DNA from 2 places in the Dyella caseinilytica genome. Region 2 is predicted to be linked to the other one. Evidence: predicted binding sites of a transcription regulator. Region 2 holds the regulator's gene; the other holds the start of a gene.
What was found. Region 2 encodes sigma-54, which starts transcription at its own class of promoters, with help from an activator protein. Its sites were predicted from a motif close to TGGCACGNGCNTTGC; they were not measured.
Positions count from the first base shown of each region.

Region 1 (4,417 bases), 870 kb from region 2:
TGGCGATGTTGTTGGAGATGACGTTGAGTTGGTCCTCGGCCGCATTGATGCCGCTTAGCGCTTGATTGAGAGCCATGCTTTGTTCCTCAGTAGTGCGATGTCGGGGAGTGCCGCCGACGTCAGTTGATCTGTGCCACCTGGCTCAGCGGCACGCCGCCGACGCCCGCCACCTGCACATACGTGCCCGTGCTGCTGCCGCCATAGCCGACACCCGTCACCGCACCGGACGCGTACGTGGTCAGCGCCGTCGAGTTACCGCCACTATTGGCCGATATGGTGTAAGTGCCGTTGGCAACCGCATTGCCATTGCTGTCCGTGCCGTTCCAGCTGAACTGCGCCAATCCCACCGACTGGGTCCCCAGGTCGAGCGTGTTGACGGTGTTGCCGTTGCTGTCTTTGATGGTGACCACGGTGTCGCCAGCCGTGGTGACGTTCACGGCGCCATTGACTGCGCTGCCGCTGTAGTCGAGCGTGCTCGATGGCACCAGCACCTGCTTGCCGACCAGGTTGGATGCATTGAGCACCTGCGAGGTCTGCGCATTGCTGCTGATGCTGCTGTTCATCGTCTGCAGCGTGCTGTAGATGTTCTGGTCGGTGGACAAGGTCGCAAACTGCGCCAGTTCGGCGGCCATCTGCGAGTTGTCCATCGGCTGCGTGGGATCCTGGTCCTGCAACTGCGTAGTGAGCAATTGCAGAAAATCGGATTGCGTCATCGTCGAGCCGGTCGGCGTGCTGGTGACGGTGCTGCCAGTCAGGCTAAGACCGGTGACGGAAGAACTGCTGGTGCTGCTGCCTACGGCGGACATGGATGGACTCCGGATTAGCTGCCAAGATCAATGGTCTTGATCATCAGCTGCTTGGTGGTATTCATGACTTCGACGTTGTTCTGGTACGAACGCGATGCAGAAATCATGTTCACCAGTTCATCGATGGGATTAACGTTGCTGCCGTACACATAGCCGTTCTCGTCGGCCATCGGATTGCCCGGCTCATAGTGCGTTTCCACCGGCTGCTGGCTTTCGGAAACGCCAACCATGCGCACGCCGTTGTTGACTTCGCCATCTTGTGAATCGGACAAGCCATCGCTTTCCTGCGTCGGCGCAAACAACAATTCTTTGGCCTTGTAGGCCGAATCGGCGCTGCTGCTGAGGCTGTCGGCATTGGCCAGATTGCTGGCGACGGTATTGAGCCGCAGCGATTCGGCGGCCATGCCGGAACCGGCGGTATCGAAGATTTTCATCAAGGACATCAGCTTTGCCCTCCACCATTGATGGCCAGGCGCAGCGTCTGGATCGTGCTATTGATGAAGCTGAGGCTGGACTGGTAATGCACCATGTTGCTGGCGAACGATGCCTGCTCCACTTGCGTGTCGACAGTGTTGCCATCCATGCTCGGCTGCAGCGGCACGCGATACTTGAGCTGATCGGCGGACTGCGTGGACGGGCTGATCTGTCCTTCGGTCGGCGTGCTGAGCTGGAGATCGGAAGAGTCGCCGCTGGCCTGCTGCAGCGCCTGCCGGAAGTCGATATCGCGCGCCTGATAGTTCGGCGTATCCGCATTGGCAATATTCGACGCAAGCACTTCGGAGCGGTTCTGCCAAAGCTCCAGGGCTTTACTGCTCAAGCCGAATACGTTGTCGAGAAGGTTAAAGCTCATGACGAAATCCCCGCAGCAACACTGCATGCGAGAGTGATGAGCAAGTTGTATGCCACGGGTCGGACACGACCAGGAACCGCATAACGCGGCCACTTGCGGCCTCTGAATGGGCGCAAGACCGACGGGCGCGACGTTATACCGGCGCGTCGGGACGGAATCCCGACATCACGTGGATGACAGGTGCATCGTCAATTTGTTGACGGCTGCGCCTTCTCCCTCTCCCCTCGGGGGAGAGGGTTGGGGTGAGGGGCCGGGCTTGCCGTGCACTTCACACCTACATCAAATGTGCTTTTCAATCATTCACGCAGCACAGAAACATCATGCGAGATTGCCCTCACCCCAGCCCTCTCCCCGGAGGGGAGAGGGAGCAGAATCAGGCTCAATCGGCCATCAACTCCAGCACCGTCTTCGCCAGTAAATCCGGCTGAAACTTCGCAATAAAACGATCCGCGCCCACATCACGCACCAGCGCCTCATTGAATACGCCGCTCAGCGAGCTGTGCAGCACCACCTTCAGCGAACGCAACGCGGGCGTGTCGCGAATGGCGCGGGTCAGGGCGTAACCGTCCAGCCGTGGCATCTCGATATCCGACAGCACCACGGTAATCATTTCATCCTTGCCCGCGGCCATGCTGTTCAATTGCTCCAGCGCTTCCTGGCCGTCTTGCGCCACCAGGCATTCGATGTCCATCTGCTTGAACAGATTGATGATACGCACGCGTGCCACGGTGGAATCGTCGACCACCAGAATGCGGCGCGGCGAAAGTTGTTGCTGCTCCGCCTGCTGCTGGATGCGATGGGAAACTTCCGCCGCCGCACCATCGATGCTGGCCAGCACGTGCTCCACATCCACCACCGCCATCAGCTGACCGTCGATGCGCGTGACGGCGCTCACCCTTCCGCCGAAGCCCAGGGTGCTGGACGGCGCTTCGAGCGATTCGCCGGTGCAGTGCACGATGCGCTGAAAGTCCGCGACCAGAAAACCTTGCACGGAACGACTGAATTCCGTGACCACCAGATGCGCCGAATCCACCCCGGCCAGTGGCGGGTAACCCAGTGCTACTGCCAGATCGATGACCGGAATCGTCTTGCCGCGGTAGTCGAAACTGCCTGCAAGCAGTTCATGCATACCGGGCAGTTTTTCCAGCGGCGGCTTGCGCAGCACTTCGCGCACCTTGAACACATTGATGCCGAACAGCTGGGCACCGTCCAGGCGGAACAGCAGCATGGCCACGCGGTTGTGTCCGGCCAGCCGGGTGTGACTCTCCACGCTGTCCAGCAGTGCCGCGCCGCTCATGGGAATTCCTGTGCTGCTTGATGTCCCCGGTTTATCGGCTCATGCCCGCGGGACTTGAGGAAATTAAGGAATGGCACATCACTTGCTTCCTCAACTTTCAGCTTTTCCCGCCGATGTCAGGGAACCCTTGAATGGAATTGCTTCGCCTATGAGTCTGATCCGCAGCCAGCATTTGGCCGCCTTGACCCAAGCCGCCCTCGCCGGAAATGAAGCGGAACTGGCGAGGTTGAAGCGCAAGCATCCGGTGGCAGCCGGGCTGCTCGCGCCGTTGTTCGCGCGGCTGGCTCCGCGTGCGCCCGCCGCGGTCGCCCTGCAATCGCTGGAGCAGCAGAGTCTGGTGCTGACCCACGCCCAGGCGTTGCATCGCGAGCAATCGGGCCTGGAGCAATCCATTGGCGAGAGCCGCGACAGCGTCGGCCAGTTGACGGAGCACAGCGCCGGGATGTCGACGATCCTGCAGCAAGCGCAGGGCGGGATCGGGCAGGCTACCAAGACAGGCGAGCAGAGCACTGCCAGTGTCGCCGAGCTGAATGGCCAGCTGCGCTTGCTGCGCAGTGCGCTCTCGGCCATGAACCAGAATCAGAGTCTGCTGACCGAACAGGTCGCGCAGATCCGTTCGCTGACCACCACCGTGCAGGACATCGCGCACCAGACCAATCTGGTTGCATTGAATGCCGCCATTGAAGCGGCGCGCGCGGGTGATGCAGGTCGCGGCTTTGCCGTGGTGGCCGACGAGGTGAAGCAGTTGGCGGAGAAAACCACGCAGGCCACGGCGGAAATCGAAACCGTGACCAGCTCGATCGGTGAATTCTCTTTGCAGATGAATGGCAATGTGCAGCTCGGCCTGCAACGGCTGGCGCGTGCGCAAAGCGGCGTGGATGAAACCGAGCGCTCGCTGCAGCAAGGTAACGACGTACTGCAGGAAACCAGCGGACACCTACGTTCGCTGCGCGAGACCCAGGACGCCACGCAAGTGCGCGCCACCACCATCAAAGCCACCCTGGGCGCCCTGCAACGACGCGCCTATGAAGCCCGCCGCCACGGCGAAGCGCTCAGCCGCGCCGCAGCGCTGGCTCATCGTCTGTGCTTGAGCTGGCTGGAAGGCGAAAGCGGTAATGACATCGCCAGCCTCAGCCTCACCGTGCGCGAATCCGTGGTGGGCCTGCGCCAAAGCATGGATCTGGCCTTGCAGGAACCCACCTCGCTGGACCGCCGCTGGTTCGATACCGAGGTGCTGCAACGCAGCCTTGACCGGCTGACCGCGCGGCACGCCCAGCATCCGTCCAGCGAAACGCTGCGCCAGTCAGCGGCGCGGCTGCAGGAACACGGCAGCGCATTCCTTGAGTTGCTGATCAACGGACAGTTCGATCAGGCCGCGCAGATGTCCGGCAAACTGGAGAGCGAGCGCGAAGCCATCAACAGCCAGCTAGCAACGATGCTTGCCGACGACAACCCATGAAACCC
Region 1 covers NZ_CP064030.1:4,263,016-4,267,432, forward strand. Annotated here, with positions in the region: gene ISN74_RS18765 (flagellar hook protein FlgE) at 1-76, opposite strand, end outside; gene ISN74_RS18770 (flagellar hook assembly protein FlgD) at 120-806, opposite strand; gene flgC (flagellar basal body rod protein FlgC) at 821-1,249, opposite strand; gene flgB (flagellar basal body rod protein FlgB) at 1,249-1,656, opposite strand; gene ISN74_RS18785 (chemotaxis protein) at 2,036-2,953, opposite strand; gene ISN74_RS18790 (methyl-accepting chemotaxis protein) at 3,102-4,412, shown strand; gene flgA (flagellar basal body P-ring formation chaperone FlgA) at 4,409-4,417, shown strand, end outside.
Region 1: the regulator sigma-54 is predicted to act here: its motif matches at 1,697-1,711, upstream of flgB (flagellar basal body rod protein FlgB).

Region 2 (4,417 bases):
CCAGGGCACCATGAAGTTGACCGGTCAGCTGGCGAAGATTTATACGGCCAAAGAAGACACCTCTGTCGACCACATCATTGTGACGTCGGACCCAAAGAAGCAGCCGCACATCGAGCAGATCGATGACAACGGCAACCTCATGACGGGCGATGCGGACCAGCTGTATTACGACAACGTCAACGGCATCGCGATCCTCACCGGACACGCGCACGTGTGGCAGGCGACCAAGGGCGAGTCGTTTGGTACCAAGCTCACCTACAACACGCAGACCGGTTACATGGTGGGTGAAAGCGGCAACGAAGGCCCCGTACGCATGACCTTCCTGCCCAAGCAGAAACCGGTGCCGCCAGCGAAGAACGGCAAGCCGGGCGCGCCAGCGGCCAACCCGCCGGCCAAGCCGGCCGCCAGCACACCGGCATCGGGCGCGGCCAAGCCGGCCTCCGCCTCCAGCTCATCCACCGCGCCGGCGCCTGCCAGCAGCGCGCCGACCAAGGAATAAACGTTCTCTATGCTTTCCGCAGAAGGTCTGCAAAAAAGTTTCCGCGCACGCAAAGTGGTGCGCGATTTCGCATTCTCGATCCGCCAGGGTGAAGTGGTCGGTCTGCTCGGCCCTAACGGCGCCGGCAAGACTACCTGTTTCTATATGATCGTCGGCCTGATCGAAGCCGACGGCGGCGCGATCAAGCTCGACAAGCAGGACATCACCGGCCTGCCCATGCACGCACGCGCCAAGCTCGGCATCGGCTATCTGCCGCAAGAAGCTTCGGTGTTCCGCCGCCTGAGCGTGTCGGACAACATCATGGCTGTGCTGGAATTGCGCGAACCTGATCAACGCAAACGCGACGCGCAATTGGAAAGCTTGCTCGACGAATTGAAGATCGCGCACATCGCCGGACAGAAAGGCATCAGTCTTTCCGGCGGCGAACGCCGCCGCGTGGAAATCGCCCGCGCACTCGCTGCGGAACCGCGTTACATGCTGTTGGACGAACCGTTCGCCGGCGTGGACCCGATCTCGGTGGGTGAAATCCAGCGCATCGTGCGACATCTCAAAGAACGCGGCATCGGCGTGCTGATCACCGATCACAACGTGCGCGAAACATTGGGTATCTGCGACCGCGCCTACATCATGAATGAGGGTGAAGTTCTCTCACGCGGCACGCCAGCCCACATCCTGGCCGACGAGAAAGTACGCGAGGTCTATCTGGGCCGGGAATTCCGTCTGTAATAGCTCAACTTTACTCACGCTACAAGAGCTAATTTGCGCAGTTTCACATCCGCATGCATGGCCGGTCATTCCGGCCGTGACAAGTATGGTCGGCGTTCCGCCGAAGGGTTAGGATGAAGGCTCGTTCACCCTTTTGGCAGGCATGAAACCAGGGCTCCAATTCCGTCTTAATCAGCAACTGGCTCTCACGCCACAATTGCAACAAGCCATCCGGCTATTGCAGTTGTCGCAACTGGAGCTGGCCGCTGAGTTGCGCCAACTTGCCGAGAGCAATCCGTTGCTCGAATTCGCCGAAGATGCCGATGGCGAACAAAGCGATACCGAAGAAGACGGCGAATTCGAAAATGAATTCGATAGCCCCGTATCTGCCAATAGCGATGGCGCATCCGGCAGCGTCAACGACACCAACGACGAAGCACCGGAGTGGACCGAACCGGATATCAGCACGGACGAGCCGATTGACTTCTCGTCCAGCAACGGTAGCGGCAACGGCAGCAGCCAGAACAATCGCGACGAGGAAGGCCTCGATCCGCAGAACGCCGCGCCAGAGTCCCTGCAGGAACACCTGCTGTGGCAGCTAAATCTCACACCCATGGAACCGCGTGCGAAAGCCATTGCCACGGTGTTGATCGATGCTTTGAATACGGACGGCTATCTGGCTGAAGGCCTGGATGCCGTACTCGCCGCACTGCCACCACACCTCAAAGCCACGCTTGAGGAAGTGGAAAGCGTGCGCCGGCAGCTGCAGCATTTCGATCCCGCCGGTGTAGCCAGCATCGACCTGCCTGATTGCCTGCGGGCCCAGCTTGAGCAGTTCGATCCCGACACGCCGCACCGCGACCTCGCCCTGCGCATCGTCATGAACGAGCTGGAACTGTTGGCGCGCAACGATGTGGCCAAGCTCGCCCGTCGCCTGCACGCCACCGAGGAAGAGACCACCGCCGCGGCACTGTTGATCCGCAGCCTGGATCCGCGCCCCGGCGCCGCGATGGACACCACCCCGGTGGAATACGTCGCGCCCGACGTCTATGCCCGCAAGGACGGCCCCCGCTGGAGGGTGCTTCTCAATCCCGACAGCCAGCCGAAACTAAGTCTTAACCACCATTACTGCAGTCTTATTGCGCAAGCACGCAGTGATGATGCAACCTGGATGCGCGGACAGCTGCAGGAAGCACGGTGGCTCATCAAGAGTTTGGAGTCCCGTGCCGAAACACTCTTAAAGGTGGCAGATGCCATCGTGCGCCGGCAAAGCGCGTTCCTGGACTATGGTCCGGAAGCGATGCAACCGCTGGTGCTACGTGAAGTGGCGGAGGAAGTGGGTATGCATGAGTCAACAATTTCACGCGTCACAACCCGCAAGTACATCCATACGCCGCGCGGCACTTACGAACTGAAGTATTTCTTCTCCAGCGGCGTTTCCACCGAAGATGGCGGCAGTGCATCGGCCACCGCCATCCAGGCCATGCTGCGCAAACTCGTTGACGGTGAAGATCCGCGCAAGCCCCTGTCAGATCAGGCACTCGCCGAAGAGTTGCACAACAAAGGCATTCAAGTGGCGCGACGTACTGTCGCGAAATATCGGGAAATCCTGCGTATTCCCAGTTCCAGCGAACGACAGCGCAATAGCTGAACCCAGCTGGCCCCGTTATTCATGACGGGGAACTTGCCACTCGACGGAACGTTCCCATATACAAGATCAAGGTTTCGCTTCACGGTGCTTTCGATCGTTTCACGGCGATCTGAGCACCATCCAACGCCGCCCCCGGGCGGCAGCTCTTGAAGGAGGCGCACCATGCAATTCCAACTCAGTGGTCAAAAGATCGAAGTCACCCCGGCCCTGCGCAGTCATGCAGAAGCCAAGCTTGATCGATTGACCCGCCTCGATGACCGCATAGTCAGCCTGAACATCGTGCTTTCGGTGAATAAGCTGCAGCAATGTGCCGAAGGAACGCTCAACCTTGCTGGCAAGACTTTGCATACCAAGGCAACAGAGAACGACATGTACGTCTCCATTGACAAAATGTTCGATACGCTCGTGACCCAACTGCGCCGCTACCGTGAAAAGCTGTGCGACAAGCACCAGAACGAGGTCTACGAGGTCCGCCAGGCCACCATGTAACGCGATTCTCGCGCCCGCCTCCCCGCACGGGAGGCGGGCCGGAACAAGGCCATGCCACCCGGTCGCCCGTCCCCTACTCCCCGATTCCCTCTTCTCCGATTACAACCCGCCCGCCCCAAACTGGCACAATGTTCCTGCCGCCGCCCCCGACCAGGCAGCCCAACGGCAAAAAGGAACGTTTTTGGATCGGCTTACCGCACGTCAACTCTACGATGACATCCACGAGCGCATGGGGCTCCGGTGGGTCGCGGGCATGCGCGGCGAAACGCGCGTGCTCGAATACGGCTCCACGCCAGCCCGCCGCCCTTCGCTAGTGGGCTATCTCAACGTCATCTACCCGAACAAGATCCAGATTATCGGTACGGAGGAGTTGAGCTTCCTCGACAGCCTGGATTCACGCCAGCGCTGGGAAGTGGTGCACAAAGCAGCAGCCACTCAGCCGGTGGCGTTCATCGTCACCAAAGATCAAGCCATTCCTGCCGACCTTCGCGAAGTGGCGGAGGAAACCAACACGCCATTGTGGATCAGTTCCAAGCGCGGCCACGAGCTGCTGACCTGGATGCAATACCACCTGGCCCGGACCATGGCCCCGCGCATCACCCTGCATGGCGTGCTGCTGGAAGTATTCTCGATCGGCGTGCTGATCACCGGCGAAGCGGGTTCCGGCAAGAGCGAGCTGGCGTTGGAACTGATCAGCCGCGGTCACCGCCTTGTTGCCGATGATGCGCCCGAATTCACCCTGATCGCCCCCGACGTCATCGACGGCGCCTGCCCCGAACTGCTGCAGGATCTGTTGGAAGTGCGCGGTCTGGGCGTGCTCAACGTGCGCGAGATGTTCGGCCACACCTCGGTGAAGACCTCCAAGTACCTGCGTCTGGTGGTTCACCTCAAGCCATTGCGCGACGGTGAATCCACTGATGCCATGACGCGCCTGACTGGCGACGTCGGGCATCGCCAGATTTTCGATGTGCAGATGCCGATGATCACCCTGCCCGTCGCGCCCGGCCGCAACTTGGCCGTGCTTGTTGAAGCTGCCGTGCGCAGCCATATGCTCAAGAGCAAGGGCATCGACC
Region 2 covers NZ_CP064030.1:3,391,369-3,395,785, forward strand. Annotated here, with positions in the region: gene lptA (lipopolysaccharide transport periplasmic protein LptA) at 1-499, shown strand, start outside; gene lptB (LPS export ABC transporter ATP-binding protein) at 509-1,225, shown strand; gene ISN74_RS14945 (RNA polymerase factor sigma-54) at 1,368-2,855, shown strand; gene hpf (ribosome hibernation-promoting factor, HPF/YfiA family) at 3,018-3,344, shown strand; gene hprK (HPr(Ser) kinase/phosphatase) at 3,526-4,417, shown strand, end outside.